Regions from separate parts of the Dendrosporobacter quercicolus genome, predicted to be linked through region 1. Evidence: riboswitches for the same ligand, from Rfam matches in the RefSeq annotation. Region 1 holds a riboswitch; each other region holds the start of a gene.
The links. A riboswitch is a leader RNA that binds a small molecule or an ion and turns the genes downstream of it on or off. The one in region 1 is predicted to bind cobalamin.
Positions count from the first base shown of each region.

Region 1 (4,811 bases):
GACGACAACGAAGGCTTGCGGAAAATAGACCGTCAGTATTCACTGCATTAGGCCTGGCTAGATCCGCCGGGCTAGAATAGTGGAGAGATAATTTATTTTTTTATCGCCGGCCGTGTGCAGTTCATGCACCACTTCTTCGCCCGGCAAACCGCACCGGCTGATCATCACCGCGTTGTCGGCCAGTTGGTGACGCTTAAGCTTTGCCACCACATCCTGATAGTTTTTATAAACCTTCATTAATACAACATTATCAGACAGCGCCAAAGCTTTATCCAGCTTATCCTGTTCTATTGTCGCCGGAATAATGCTTAGAATGTTGTTTCCCTCTACCAGCGGATAGCCCAGCTTGCTGCCAATTGCGCAAAAAGCGGTGATACCCGGTATGGTTTCAATCGGATAGCCGGAGTCTCCCAGCAGGCGGAACACATAGATATAGGTACTATAAAACATCGGATCGCCTAAAGTTAAAAAAACCACTTTTTTCCCCGCGGCCAACAGCGTTAAAATCGTCTGTTTGTTGCTTGCCCAGGCTTCGGTTAAAATTTCGGTGTCGGAGACCATCGGGAAAACCTGTGTCAGAATTTCCACATCCGGTTTCAGATAGGGGCTGGCAATCGTTAAAGCCACACTCCCCTCTTTCTTTTCGGTTTTGGGAGCAATAATCACATCTGCCGCTTCAATTGCCTTAATTGCTTTGACTGTTAAAAGTTCCGGATCGCCCGGACCTACACCAACACCATAAAAAACTCCTGACATAAATACCTCCTAATAACAAAGCCGCTGGCGCGAATTTGGTTTTGCTAGCCAAATGGTTAAAAAAACCAAAATTAAGTATACCATATAAAAAGACAAAAAACCCTAGGCAGTCCTGAAAAAATTTCAGGGCTGCCTCAGGCTTAACTGCTGATCAATTATTTTTTCGAACCATGATGAGCCTTTTGGTAATTTCCATACACAGCATCCCGTACATGCTGAACGTAAATATCCTGAAAGGCCGCATTCTCCCCTAAGCCGTGAACATAAACGCTCACTTGATAACCGTCGGCAAGCAGGATATTTTTCCAGGAATCTTCCTCATCCCCGGCCATATCGTTATTGGCATGATCGCCGGCCACCACCATGAGGGGCATTAAAATTACTCTTTTGACGCCTCTCTCTTTCAAACTGGCTTGTACATCTTCAATGGTCGGTCCGGTAGGCTCAACAACCCCGATAACCGCATTGGCCCCGGCAGCGTCAAGCTGTTCCTGCAGGCGGCTGTAAACAGGGTTTACATGATTCGGCGAGCCATGCCCCATAAATACTACCGCGCGGTCAGCCAGCTGCAGTACCGGCAGCTGAGTTTTTAAGGCTTTTGCGGCAATCGCATAATCATTGGGCGTCCCGTGAGCGCCGGTAAAAGTCACCGCCGGACGACCGACGACAAGTTTATCAAACGCATGGGCATACTGATGCACCACCGCAACGATCTTATTGTCATATTCCTCACCGGGAGTGAACAGGGTGGGTTGAACGACAACCTCTTTATAGCCTTCCTGCCGGAGCTTTTCCAACGCCTGCTCAAGGCTGTCAACGTAAATACCGCGTTCAGCCAGACGTTTCATCACAATTTTGGAAGTAAATGCCCGGCGTACTTCATAGTCGGGAAAGCCGGTCTTAATTTTGTTTTCCACGCTTTCAATACTGTCCCTGCGCTGATCGTCAAAGGTTGTCCCGAAACTGGTCACAACAATCGCCTTTTTGGACGCCGCCTCAACTGCAGTTGCGCTGATTGCGCCAAAACCAAATACCACAGCGCAAAGCAAGGCAATACTTAAACTAAATCTCATTAAATTTTTCATTGCTTGTCCTCGTCCTTTCCAAATGAATAGCCTATCCGGTTTAGAAACAATTCCATTTATCGCCGCTGACTGCGCATCTCCTTTCCCGGCCGTTTTATATTAAATTGAGAATTGAAAAAGGGAAGTCCTGTAAGCATACAGGACGGCGTTGCGTTCCCAGGCGCAACCAAAACATTCTACCTTATGAGCAATGAAAACTCTCCACGCAAGATACGCTTAGAGTGTAAAAAAACCTCCCTGACGGGAGGTTTTTTGACCAAAATTGAATATCAATAAAAAACCTGGCTATAAAAAGGCAGCCAGGAAGATGATAAACACAATTGTGCAAAATCCCCTTCCCCATCGCTCGTGAGTATAACGGTGATTGACATATAGGCAGTTCTCCTGGCTCTGGATCATTGCTTCCCCAAACCTTCCCAAGATGATCATCTCAGTGGCATTTATTGGGTTTGCTCTCCATTACAGTGGCGGGACCGCGCCGGCATTACACCGGACTTCCCTATTAAGCCCCTTAGGGCACCTATACCGCGTATTCAGTTAAATGAGGATATTCAGTAAGCTAATCATAGCATTTGTAGTTTGAATAGTCAAACATTTTTTCGCAGCCGCCATTGGGGCGGGCAGGGGAAACATAACCGCCCGCTTATGCGGCGGAAAAGCCTTTTGCGCGCAGCAAAAATTGCCGCCGGCGGTAACACTCGCCAAGGACTCATCATAGCATACAAAAGACAGGTAACATTCGCTAAAACTACAGCTAACCTGGCCAAAGCCCGTTACTATACAACAGCAATTTTTTTTCACGTTATTGTTGCCTGGAGCTAATAGCAATAGGAGGTTCTGCCAAGTGAATGCAAAGCACCCCATTGCCTTATCAGCCCTAACCGCAGGCGAGTCGTGCCGGGTTGCAGCCATAGAGCTTCACGGACTGTTAAGACGAAGAATTCTGGATATGGGCATGGTGCCCGGTACAGCCGTAGAATGTATCCGCCGCAGCCCTTCGGGCGATCCAATCGCGTTTAAGGTGCGGGATTCGGTGATTGCCTTGCGGCATGAAGACGCCACTCAAATTAAGGTATACCTTGTCCAACAGGAGGGATTGCAATGAGCATCTGCCCAGCCAGCCGCCAACGGGTTTTGCGCGAGCATTTCGGAATTCTCCCGGCGGAAGGCCAGTTGGTTGTGGCCTTGGCCGGTAATCCGAATGTCGGCAAAAGCACTGTTTTCAACGCGCTTACCGGCCTGCGCCAGCATACCGGCAACTGGCCGGGTAAAACCGTCGATAACGCCCAGGGAACGTTTACCTACCGGAATCAGGACTTTTTGCTGGTTGACCTGCCGGGAACATACTCGATTCTGGCTCATACGGTGGAAGAAGAAGTAGCCCGGGATTTCATCTGCTTCGGCCAGCCGGATGTAACGCTGGTTATCCTGGATGCCACCTGCCTTGAGCGCAATTTGAATTTAGCTTTGCAGGTGATGGAAATCACGCCAAACGTAGTTGTGTGTGTAAACTTAATTGATGAAGCCAAAAAGAAAAACATTCAGGTCGATATCGCCGCCCTGGAGCAGGAGCTGGGCGTACCGGTAATAGCTGCGGCGGCCCGCAGCAAAGAAGGCTTGGATGATTTACTGGCCGCTCTGTATGAAGTAGCCAGCGGCGCCAGACAGACATCGCCCAGGCAAATCAGCTATTCACCGGAAGTTGAAACAGCGCTGCTGCTGCTGCTGCCAAAAATCGAATGCCTGATCTACAGCAAATTACCCGCCCGGTGGATAGCGCTCCGGCTGTTGGATGGCGACCAGAGCTTTGTTGACAGCATCAGCTGCCATTTGGAACTGAATCGCCGGCCCGCGAACAGGGAGGCCGCCGGATGAAAGTACAGCCAATCACCACCTTGGCCGAGGTCTGCCTCGAGGCGGAATGCATCCGCCTGCGCAATGACAACAAGCTTGGCGACAAAATCGTAACCGATATCTATGCCAACGCCGAAGCCATCGCCGCTAAAACGGTAACTAAACCGCCTGCCGCCAAAGGCTGGGATACCCGGATCGACGATGTGCTGACCTCCCGGTTGTTCGGTTATCCGATTATGCTGGCCCTGTTAGGGACAGTATTTTGGATTACGATTGAAGGAGCCAATGTGTTTTCAGCAATGCTGGCCACCGTCTTATTTGGCCTGCAGGATGTGCTCACCGGCTGCTTTCAGGCGGTAAACGCCCCGGCATGGCTTCACGGCGTGCTGGTACTGGGTTTATATCGCGGCCTGGCCTGGGTTGTTTCTGTCATGCTGCCGCCAATGGCCATATTTTTCCCCTTGTTTACCCTGCTGGAGGACCTTGGCTATCTGCCGCGGGTGGCCTTTAATCTGGACAGCATCTTTAAAAAATGCAAAGCCTGCGGCAAACAGATTCTTACGATGTGCATGGGTTTTGGCTGTAATGCCGCCGGAATCGTTTCCTGCCGGATCATTGACTCGCCGCGGGAACGTTTGATTGCCATCATTACCAACAACTTTGTTCCCTGCAACGGCCGGTTCCCCACACTCATTGCCATTGCCGCCATTTTTGTCGGCGGCACTTTCGCCGAAGAATATACGACGCAAATTACCGCGCTGATGATTACCGGCCTGGTATTGCTGGGTGTGCTGATTACCTTTGCCGTATCCTGGCTGTTGTCGCACACCATACTGAAAGGGCAAGCCTCCTCCATGGTTCTGGAACTGCCGCCTTATCGCCGGCCTCAGTTTGGCGCCGTTTTTTACCGGTCACTGATCGACCGGACCCTGTTCGTACTGAAACGGGCCGTAATCATGGCCGCACCGGCCGGCGCTCTGACCTGGGCGTTAGCCAACATATACATAGGGGACGCCAGCATTCTCCTCCACCTGGCCGGATTTCTGCAGCCTTTGGCTTATGCCATCGGCCTGGACGGTTTTATCCTGCTGGCTTTCATCCTGGGCCTGCCCGCCA
Region 1 covers NZ_FNHB01000002.1:375,818-380,628, reverse strand. Annotated here, with positions in the region: gene cobI (precorrin-2 C(20)-methyltransferase) at 58-756, opposite strand; gene BLR06_RS07805 (sirohydrochlorin cobaltochelatase) at 912-1,841, opposite strand; cobalamin riboswitch at 2,199-2,380, opposite strand; gene BLR06_RS07795 (FeoA family protein) at 2,686-2,946, shown strand; gene BLR06_RS07790 (FeoB small GTPase domain-containing protein) at 2,943-3,716, shown strand; gene BLR06_RS07785 (nucleoside recognition domain-containing protein) at 3,713-4,811, shown strand, end outside.

Region 2 (4,811 bases), on a different contig from region 1:
TTATTTACCAACAGCCTTGCTTTACTCTCAGATGCCGGCCATATGCTCAGTGACGCTACATCGCTGGCTTTGAGCCTGTTTGCAACTGTTTTGGCGCTTAGGCCCCCCTCACCCAAAAAAACTTACGGCTTTTACCGTTTTGAGATCCTGGCTGCTTTTTTAAACGGAGTCACTTTATTCATTATCGCCGGTGTTATTGTTTGGGAAGCCTATGAACGAGTTTTTGCACCGCCGGCAATCAATAGTCTCTACATGATAGCAATTGCCGGGGTTGGCTTGCTTGCGAACCTGGCCAGTGCGATTGTTTTGAAAAAAAAGGGTAATATGGAAGAAAGCATTAATCTTCGCAGCGCTTATTTGCATATTCTTGGGGACGCACTTGGTTCTGTCGGGGCAATTACGGCAGGTCTTTTGATGTATTTCTTTTCATGGTATACGGCTGACCCTGTTATCAGCGTGGTTGTGGCGCTGCTAATTTTACGCAGCGCCTGGAGCGTGATCAATGAATCGGTGAATATTCTGCTTGAAGGGACGCCTCCTACCGTTAATTTTGATGAGGTAACCGAGGCTTTGCGTACAATTGACGGGGTCAAGGATATTCATGATCTGCATATCTGGACGATAACTTCCGGGCGCGATTCTGTGACTTGTCATCTTTTAATTGAGGCGGATAGAAATCCTGAGGTTATTTTGCAGGAAGCAATTGCAATCATTAAGGACAAATTTCAAATCAGTCATACAACAATACAGATCGAGACGGTTAACTTTAATCATGAAACCTGTCTGCCGTAAGCCCTTTTGGCGAAGCTGCGTAAACTCGATGTTGCAGAAGTAGCCCATAGCCTCTCTGCTTGATACAGTAAAATAGCCTGGATTGAGTACTTACAACATTAGCGCCAATAATATCGGGAGATATCTTGACAATTGATTAGCCGGTGTGTAATATTTAGTGTATAAATGAAAAATTTCATATTTCTGGAATAGGTGCCCTTTGGGGCTTAATAGGGAAGCCGGTGAAAGGCCGGCGCGGTCCCGCCGCTGTATAGCAAAGGAGCCTGCAAAATGCCACTGGAGAGATCCGGGAAGGCGCAGAACTCGATGAAGCTGAGTCAGAAGAACTGCCTGTTCGACAATCACCGTTTGACCTGCGAGCGATGGGGAGGAGATTACCGGAAATTTTCAAGTTTTCAGGCTTATTAGCTATGAGAAGATTGGCTTCCTGTAATAGATAACCCTTTCGCCAGCCACTGGTGGAAGGGTTTTTTGTGGCTGAACCGACAACAAAATAATGTTTGGAATAGGTGCCCTTAGGGCTTAATAGGGAAGACCGGTGAAAAGCCGGCGCGGTCCCGCCGCTGTATAGCAGAGACGCCTGCAAAATGCCACTGGAGAGATTCGGGAAGGCGCAGAACTCGATGAAGCTGAGTCAGAAGAACTGCCTGTTCGACAATCACCGTTTGACCTGCGAGCGATGGGGAGGAGATTACCGGAGTAATCAAATGTTATGGTTGTTTTGCCAATGACTTTGATCTTTCCTGTAATAACAGCCCTTCTGCCTAGTGCAGCAAGGGTTTTTTCCGTCAGGTGACCATGCAGATTGACCGTAGAAGTCGGCGGGGGTATTTCAGATCATGTGCTGGCAGAAAGGGGGGCGAATATGGACTTTAAATTAAATGAATATCAAAGAATGCTGCAACAGGCAATTAGAAAATTTTCAGCCGATAAAATAGCGCCGGCTGCCGACGAACGCTATGTGAGCGAACGGTTGGATCGTGAAACGTATGATGAACTGGGGGCGCTGGGGCTGCCGGGAATTTGTTTTCCGGCCGCATTTAGCGGAGCGGATGATAAATACAGCAGCTTTATTCTGGCTGTAGAGGAACTGGCTAAGGTGGACGATAATTTGAGCGCTGCGCTATCGGCTTCGGTGCTGCTTTGTCAATGGTCGATTAACCGGTATGGCACTGAATCCCAAAAACAAAAATATCTGAAACCGCTGGTTGAAGGCTGGCAGTTAGGGGCTTTTGGGTTAACTGAGGGTAGACGGGGTTCTGATATTGCAGAGCTGGAAACGGTGGCGGTCCGTCAAGGCGATTACTATCTGATCAACGGCAGTAAAAGCTTTATTACGAATGGCGGTGAAGCAGAAACTTATGTGGTTTTTGCTATCACTGATAAAAGTAAAGGATCGAAAGGCATTAGCGCGTTTATTTTGACCAAAGGTCTGCAAGGGTTCTCTTTCAGTTCAGCGGAAAGGCTGCCGGGATGCGGCGTAGCATTAACCAGAGATCTGATTTTCCGGGGTGCCAGAGTTCCTGTGGAGAATTTACTGGGTAAAGAAGGTGAGGGACTGAAAATTGCCCTAGCAGCGTTGGAAGCCGGGCAGCTCAGCGTTACCGCTCAGATTGTCGGCATCGGGCAGACGGTTTTTGATAAAGCGATGCAATATGTAAAAGAAAGGATGCCGTTCCGCCAGTCTGTAGCCGAAAATCAAAAGGTTCTCCTGCTGTTGGCCAGTATGGAGGCAAAACTGAATGCGGCCAGGCTGATCACTTATCAGGCCGCCTATGTCCGGGATATGAATTCCGGTTATAGGAAGGAAGCGGCGATTGCGCAAAATTATGCTTTGTCTATGGCAGTGGCGGTCATTACTGGTTTTTTGCAGATTGCCGGCAGGTATGCGTTGCGTTTGGATTGCTCTGTCAGGCGGCTGATGCGTAAAGCGCAGATTACCAGGATTGATGCAATTGAAAACAAGCTTAAGTCTAATCGTCTGGCCGGCGTGATGCGGCGTTAACGGGCAATAAACAGAATTTTTCAGGTGGCCGGCGATGAAAATCTATTAGCCCACCCCGATCGGGGTGGGCTGAATTTTTGCAAAATAAACTGACCGGTTGTATAATTTTGTGTGTTGCCTGTATTCTAAAGTATTATATAATAAAAGCAGACTGTAATGAAAGGTGAGCTTATGGCAATTACCTTGGAAAAAATTTACAAAAGCACCCAAAATAAATACCAGATGCAGTTGATTGCCGGAAAAAAAAGCATTAAGAATCTGGTGGAGTGGGTCCATATGGTCGAAGACAGTGAGCTTATTTCTTTTCTCAAGGGAAAAGAGCTGGTAATCATCACCGGTATCGGCCGGATCGCCCGAAATGAAATGCTTGATTTTTGCAAGCACTTATTCCAGCATCAGGTAAGCGGTTTTATCATCAATATTGGTCCTTATATCAGCGAGGTACCGGAAGAAATCATTGACTTTTGCGAGGAAAATGATTTTCCTTTATTCACCGTTCCCTGGGAAATTAAACTGGTTGACGTTATTAGAGAACTGTGCAGTATGATATTTCAAAGTGAACAAAGAAACGCCAGTATATCGGAAGCATTTAAAGATGCAATTTTTTATCCCGAACAAAAGTCGATGTATCTTCCGGTTCTCGAACGGCACGGCTACGGAGCTGATACTGATTATTGCGTCATTGCAGTCAAGGTAGTTACAGAGCAGGAAGAGCTTTACTTGAATTTTATGAAGCTGCTGCAATCTGAGATCGAGAAAATCATCAATAAAATGAGTGATAAATTTATCCTGTTTAAGTATGAAGGGAATATAATCATCGCGTTGGTTGGGTTTACCGGCAATAGTATTGAAAATATCATTAGTGAATTGATCCATGGCAGTTCGCAGCACAATAACTATTCCTTCTATATTGGCGTAGGTCCGGCTAAGCTTAAAATAAAAGCATTGTCGAAATATTTCCGCAGAATTATTTCGCTGGTCAGATTAGGGATAAAGACCAATAAAAGGGTTGTTTATTATGACAAACTTGATGTGCATAAGTTAATCCTAACAATGGAAGACACGGATATGCTGCATGAATTTTATCGCGAGGCATTAGGCAGCCTTGAAAGCTATGACCGGGAAAACAATACCGGCTACTATGGTTTCCTTAAGCAGTATTTTGAAACAAACGGGAAAATTCACCGTTTGTCTGAATTGAATTACATTCATCGCAATACGGTTCATTATCAGCTGAAAAAAATACAGGATATCACCGGTTGTAATCTGGCGGATTGGAACGATCAATTGAAATTATCGCTTGCATTTTATATCAAAGATATTTTATAATTGTGCAAATGCACACTGATATTTGTTTGTTTAATCATTGAAAGGCAAACATTTTAATGATATTATAAGAAAAAATGAGTTGTATAGCAGACGTTTTGAACGGCAATTGTTATTAACTTGTTTAAATAAACAAAATAGAGCAAACGTTTTGTGGTTAGCCATTTAGTGGCAAGCTGACGGATACGTTTACATTTTAAAGCAAAGATGCTGGATAGGTTTCTTTGCTTTTTTTGTTGCGAAAAACGGACAGCTGTAAGCTGACAAAACCAAAGGTGGAGGAGAAAACTGTGATATTGAAAGAAGCGTTACCTAAAATCATTACTGGTTCATTGCCAGGGTCAAATGCAGAAAAAATGATCCAGAGGCGGGCTGTTGCCACTCCGGGAGCAATTAGGTGCGTTTATCCCTGCGTGATAAAAAAAGCAGCCGGCGCAATGATTGAAGATGTTGACGGGAATATTTTTCTGGACTGGGTTGGCGGCGTGGGGGTATTGAATGTCGGCCACGCCCATCCGGAAATTATTGCCGCCGTAAAGGCTCAGGCCGACAACTATTTTCACAGCATGTTTAATATTGTAACACATGAGGGCTATGTGTCTTTGGCCGAAAAAATGAATGAAATTGTACCGGTTGCCGGCAGGGTTAAAAAAACCTTCTTTGCTAACAGCGGAGCGGAAGCCAATGA
Region 2 covers NZ_FNHB01000004.1:228,758-233,568, reverse strand. Annotated here, with positions in the region: gene BLR06_RS10375 (cation diffusion facilitator family transporter) at 1-792, shown strand, start outside; cobalamin riboswitch at 966-1,140, shown strand; cobalamin riboswitch at 1,283-1,457, shown strand; gene BLR06_RS10370 (acyl-CoA dehydrogenase family protein) at 1,658-2,797, shown strand; gene BLR06_RS10365 (PucR family transcriptional regulator) at 2,954-4,126, shown strand; gene BLR06_RS10360 (aspartate aminotransferase family protein) at 4,537-4,811, shown strand, end outside.
Region 2: another riboswitch for cobalamin. It lies ahead of BLR06_RS10370 (acyl-CoA dehydrogenase family protein); the one in region 1 lies ahead of BLR06_RS07805 (sirohydrochlorin cobaltochelatase).

Region 3 (4,811 bases), on a different contig from region 1:
ACCCGTTGTCAAAGGCAATATCGGCAACCGCCACCGGAATGCCCTGGTTTAACCACTCGCCGATATCAGCGGCAAATTGGCGGGTGTATAGGTTATCCATTGCAAAGTTTTCAAATACTTCAGCTTCGGCTGTCTTGCCGTTTAATGGAGTGTTGACGGCCAGGATTAAATCAGGAGCGGCTGATTTGTCCGCCGGCCTGCCGCCGGCAGCCAGGATATGGTCGCGAATGGTTTGGTCAATTGGCTGGTCTTCATAACCGGCAGTTGTTGCTCCGCCTTTGCCAAGGGTATAATGAACGGCCACCGCCGGTTTTTGCCCGGTAAGCTCGTTATAAGCCCTGGCTAGCAGAAGGATGCCCAGTTGGTCGGCTCCGGGGAAAGCCAGATATTGGTTGTCCGCCAGTCCGCGGGTAAACTTGGTAAGCCAGCGGGCTTCACGGTGAGACTGGGAAAAAGGGGCGGTGTCGTCCCGGCCAATAATGAGATAATCAAACAAACCGTTGCGGGCCAAATCTACGAGCCGGGTATTAAGCTGGAAATTCTTTTCTCTGCGTTCCAGCCAGTCGGCCAGATATTCCGTCGGAATGGCTGCTTCCAGTGTGGCCATGGTTGTCCGTTCAACCGGCGTCAAGGCCTGAATTTCCCCTTTGTCTCTTAAGGCTGTCAGCTGGAAAATTTCCCGGCCGTAATGCTCATAATAAAGCGGTTCGACAACTGCCGAATCGGTTTGCGGCGATCGCATCAGCGTACTGAAAACATAAATAGGCATGTCGGGATATGCCTTACGCAAGGTGTTGTAATTTTGTAAGCGCCAGCCGAGCTCGAGGCGGCTAAAGCTGTGTATGCGGGAATCCACCAGACTGCCATACAACAATGCGTCATTTGACAATACTAAGGCATCCGCCGAGGCGGCATTGGCTTGTACCCACTCCCATAACCGCTCAGGATTGCCATTGCGGTTGCGGCCGCCAAGATAATCAACCGGCGGCGTTAAAATTGTCCAATCCACCGCTTTGACGGTGTCTGCCGCATAATCCAGTGATACCGGCCGGTCATCCAGTGGTACATACAGGATGGTTTTAGCCCACGCAGGAGGCAATATCAAGGCCCAGGCAAGACTGAAAACTACAAGTTTTAACCAAAGAAACTTCATTTTTCCCCCTTCTTAACTGTGGCAATATTTGTATAAAAATGGCCTCAATAATTGTCTTATTTACTATATCACATTTCCGTATTTTAAAGAATAATGTCGAAAATAATCTTTATGCAGCTTCGTCTGTTTTGTTGCAAAGCAGACGAAAAAAGGTTAATTATTTTAATAATAAAAATATTATAATAATTTAAATTATTTGTCTTATTTATATTGACAAATTAGGATTTGATGTGTAATACTTAGCGTGTAAGGTGTTTTGTGAAAAATTTCATAATGTCCAGAATAGGTATCCTTTCGTGCTTAAGCGGGAAGACAGGTAGAAAAGCCAGCGCGCTTCGCCAATGGATATCCGGGGGCCAAAGGCCGCCAGAAAAATTGTCTGTTCGACAATTACCGCTAGTATCTGAGTCAGCAGCTGGCGGATTAGCAACCGGGCAGATTGCCAGCTATGTGAAAAAATTCATAATATCGGCGACAGGCGATTTTAGGCTAATAGGGAAGGGCGGTGCGTTTCCCCCGCATGGCTTAAAAATCTGCAGTAACGACACCGGAGAAATCGGGGGGAGTTACAGATTTTGGTCAAATTCCTGTTGGACAATTACCGTTTGATCTGTAAGCCAGCAAACTGGCTTGGGATAAGTTATAGCAGCATTTTTGCAAAAAATTTTATACCATTCGGAATAGGTGCCTTTAGGGCTTAATAGAGAAGACCGGTGAAAAGCCGGCGCGGTCCCGCCGCTGTATAGTTGAAGAATCTGCAACAACGTCACTGGAGAGATCCGGGAAGGCGCAGAGTTTTGATGAAGCTAAGCCAGAAGAACTGCCTGTTCGACAATCACCGTTTGACCTGCGAGCGATGGGGAGGAGATTACCGGAAAGATTCAAAATTTTCAGGCTTATTTGCCGTGGGAATTTTGAGGTTCCTGTAATAAAAATGTCCCTTTTCGCCAGCGGCGGAGAGGGATTTTGTTTTTGAGGAGGTGATGAAGCGCTAGGCCGGGCGGCAGCACTGATTGATCTGTTTGCGAAAAACTAGCTGTAAATGAAAAATAGTAATTATGCTTTGAGCAAAAGGAAAGGAAGGATATGAATATGGGTTTGTTTACACTTACTGAGGAACAGGAAATGCTGCGCAAAGTGATCAGGGAATTTGTGGAGGCGGAAATAGCGCCCAAGGCTCATGAATGGGACGAACAGAATTATTGTCCGACCGAATTGTTTGGGCTTTTGGGTGAAATGGGCATTATCGGAACTTTTGTTCCTGAAGAATATGGCGGAGCCGGTCTGGGATTTATTGAACGGTCAATTTGCCTGGAAGAATTGGGCAGGCACTCGGCGGGCCTGGCGATCAGCGTAATGGCGCATCAGTTGTGCATGGGCGGGATATTGTTTTTTGGCACAGAGGAGCAAAAACAAAAATATTTGCCTGATCTGGCCAGCGGCAAAAAGATCGGCGCTTTGTCATTAACCGAGGCGACCGGCGGTTCGGATTTTATGGGGCAAAAGTCAACAGGCGAATTTAAGGACGGCAAATGGGTGCTGAATGGCCGAAAATGTTTTATTACCAATGCTGCTGTGGCTGATATTGATCTGTGGACGGTAATTACCGGGAAAAATGAGAAAGGCCGGCCAGTTATGACGGCATTTTTGATTGATAAAGATACACCAGGCCATACTTCGGGCCGGGTTGAGCACAAAATCGGGCTGCGGTCGTCAAACACCGGCGATGTGAGCTGTGTCAATGTTACACTTGGACCTGAGCAAATGCTGGCGCAGGAGGGCAGTGGTCCCAAAATAGCTTTATCCACTATTCAGGAAGTGGGCCGGGCCGGAATGAGCGCCATCAATGTAGGCATTCTGCGGGGCTGCCTGGAAGAGTCGGTCAAGTTTTCCAATGAACGGATTATTTATGGCAAACCACTCAACAAGCTCATGAATATTCAGTTTGCCATTGCGGAGACCAAGCTGGATTATGAAACGGCCTGGCTGCTGACTTACCGGGCGGCGGCGATGAAAGACCAGGGGCTGCCTTGTGCGGGTGAGTTTGCCCAGTCCAAATACCTGGCAACCGAGGGGGCCATACGGTCGGCTAAGCGTACCATTGATTTGATGGGCGGCTATGGCGCAATTAATGAATATCCGGTTGGGCGGTTTTTGCGGGATGCACTGGCCGGTTCGACCGCCGGGGCAACTTCGGATGTGTTGAAAGTCGTCATTGCGGCTGAAACGCTGAAACGCTGATCAACAGCAACAAAAAAGGAGGCAACAGTGTGGGGTTAAATATTGCAGTATGCATTAAATCGGTACCCGATCCCAACGATTACGATAAAATTACGATTGATATGAGAACCAAAACAATTACCCGGACCGGGATTCCGACCATTGTCAATCCTGCGGACAAAAGTGCGCTGGAAGCGGCTCTGCAGGTCAAAGAGAAGTATGGCGGCAAAGTAGTGGTATTTTGCATGGCTCCTCCTGAGGCCAAAAGCGAGTTGTATGAAGCAATGGCCATGGGAGCCGACGAAGCTGTGCTGTTATCCGACCGGGCGTTTGCCGGCGCCGATACGCTGGCGACTTCCTATACTCTGGCGCAAGGGATCAAGCAAAACGGAGCGTTCGATCTTGTCTTTACCGGCACTGAGAGCGCCGACGGCGCTACGGCCCAGGTGCCATCCCAGCTGGCCGAATGGCTGGGTATCGCCCATTTGTGGAATGTAAAGGAATTCGCTTTCAACAACGACCGGGAAATACAGGCCAAAGTCAAACTGGATAATGCGGTTGGCGAATATGTCATTAAGCTGCCGGCTCTGCTGGCTGTAGCCCGTGAAGCCAATAAACCCCGTTATACCAGTGCGATGGGTGTGATGAAGGCCCGCAAGAAACCATTGGCGGTGCTTGGCAAAACCGAACTGAAAGCGGATGAAAGCCTGCTGGGGCAGCAAGGTTCACCCACCTGGCCAGGAGATATCGCTATTCCTTCTATGGCCCGCAAAGGTCAGCAGCTTACCGGAACACCGGAAGAAATTGCAGTTCAGATATTTACTAAATTACGGGCTGCCGGCATCAACTTAGTTTCAAAGGGGGGAATTGGCTGATGCAAAATGATAAAGCATACCGGGGCATTTGGGTCGTGGCTGAGCAAACCGCAGATGGTTTGAGCGGCGTAAGCTTTGAATTGCTCACCAAAGCCAGACAATTAAAGGAGCAGGGCGGGATCAGTGAGCCGGTAACCGCCGTCATTTTGGGGGAGAATCTGGCCGGTTGCCAGGCTAAGCTGGCCGAGGCAGGCGCGGAAGCAGTAATTATCGTTGATCATCCGGAACTGCGTCTTTTTCAAAACGATATCTATGCGGCAATATTGAAAACTTTAGTGGAATTAAAAAAGCCGGAAATTGTTTTAATGGGCGCTACCGCGGCCGGATCAGATTTGGCGCCGACTCTTGGCGCCCGTTTGAAGACAGGCGTGTCGGCGCATTGTGTTGATTTACGGCTGAATGACGATGGAAACCTGGTTGCCGTAGTACCGGCTTTTGGCGGAAAAGTATTGGGTGATATCCTATGTCCTGAACGGCGGCCGCAAATGGCGACGATCCGGCCTGGTATTTTGGGTAAAGCCGCTTGCTATCTTAATGTGGAATGCTCGGTGGAACAATTTGAC
Region 3 covers NZ_FNHB01000016.1:5,518-10,328, forward strand. Annotated here, with positions in the region: gene BLR06_RS18140 (DUF4127 family protein) at 1-1,153, opposite strand, end outside; cobalamin riboswitch at 1,819-1,995, shown strand; gene BLR06_RS18145 (acyl-CoA dehydrogenase family protein) at 2,246-3,394, shown strand; gene BLR06_RS18150 (electron transfer flavoprotein subunit beta/FixA family protein) at 3,424-4,248, shown strand; gene BLR06_RS18155 (electron transfer flavoprotein subunit alpha/FixB family protein) at 4,248-4,811, shown strand, end outside.
Region 3: another riboswitch for cobalamin. It lies ahead of BLR06_RS18145 (acyl-CoA dehydrogenase family protein); the one in region 1 lies ahead of BLR06_RS07805 (sirohydrochlorin cobaltochelatase).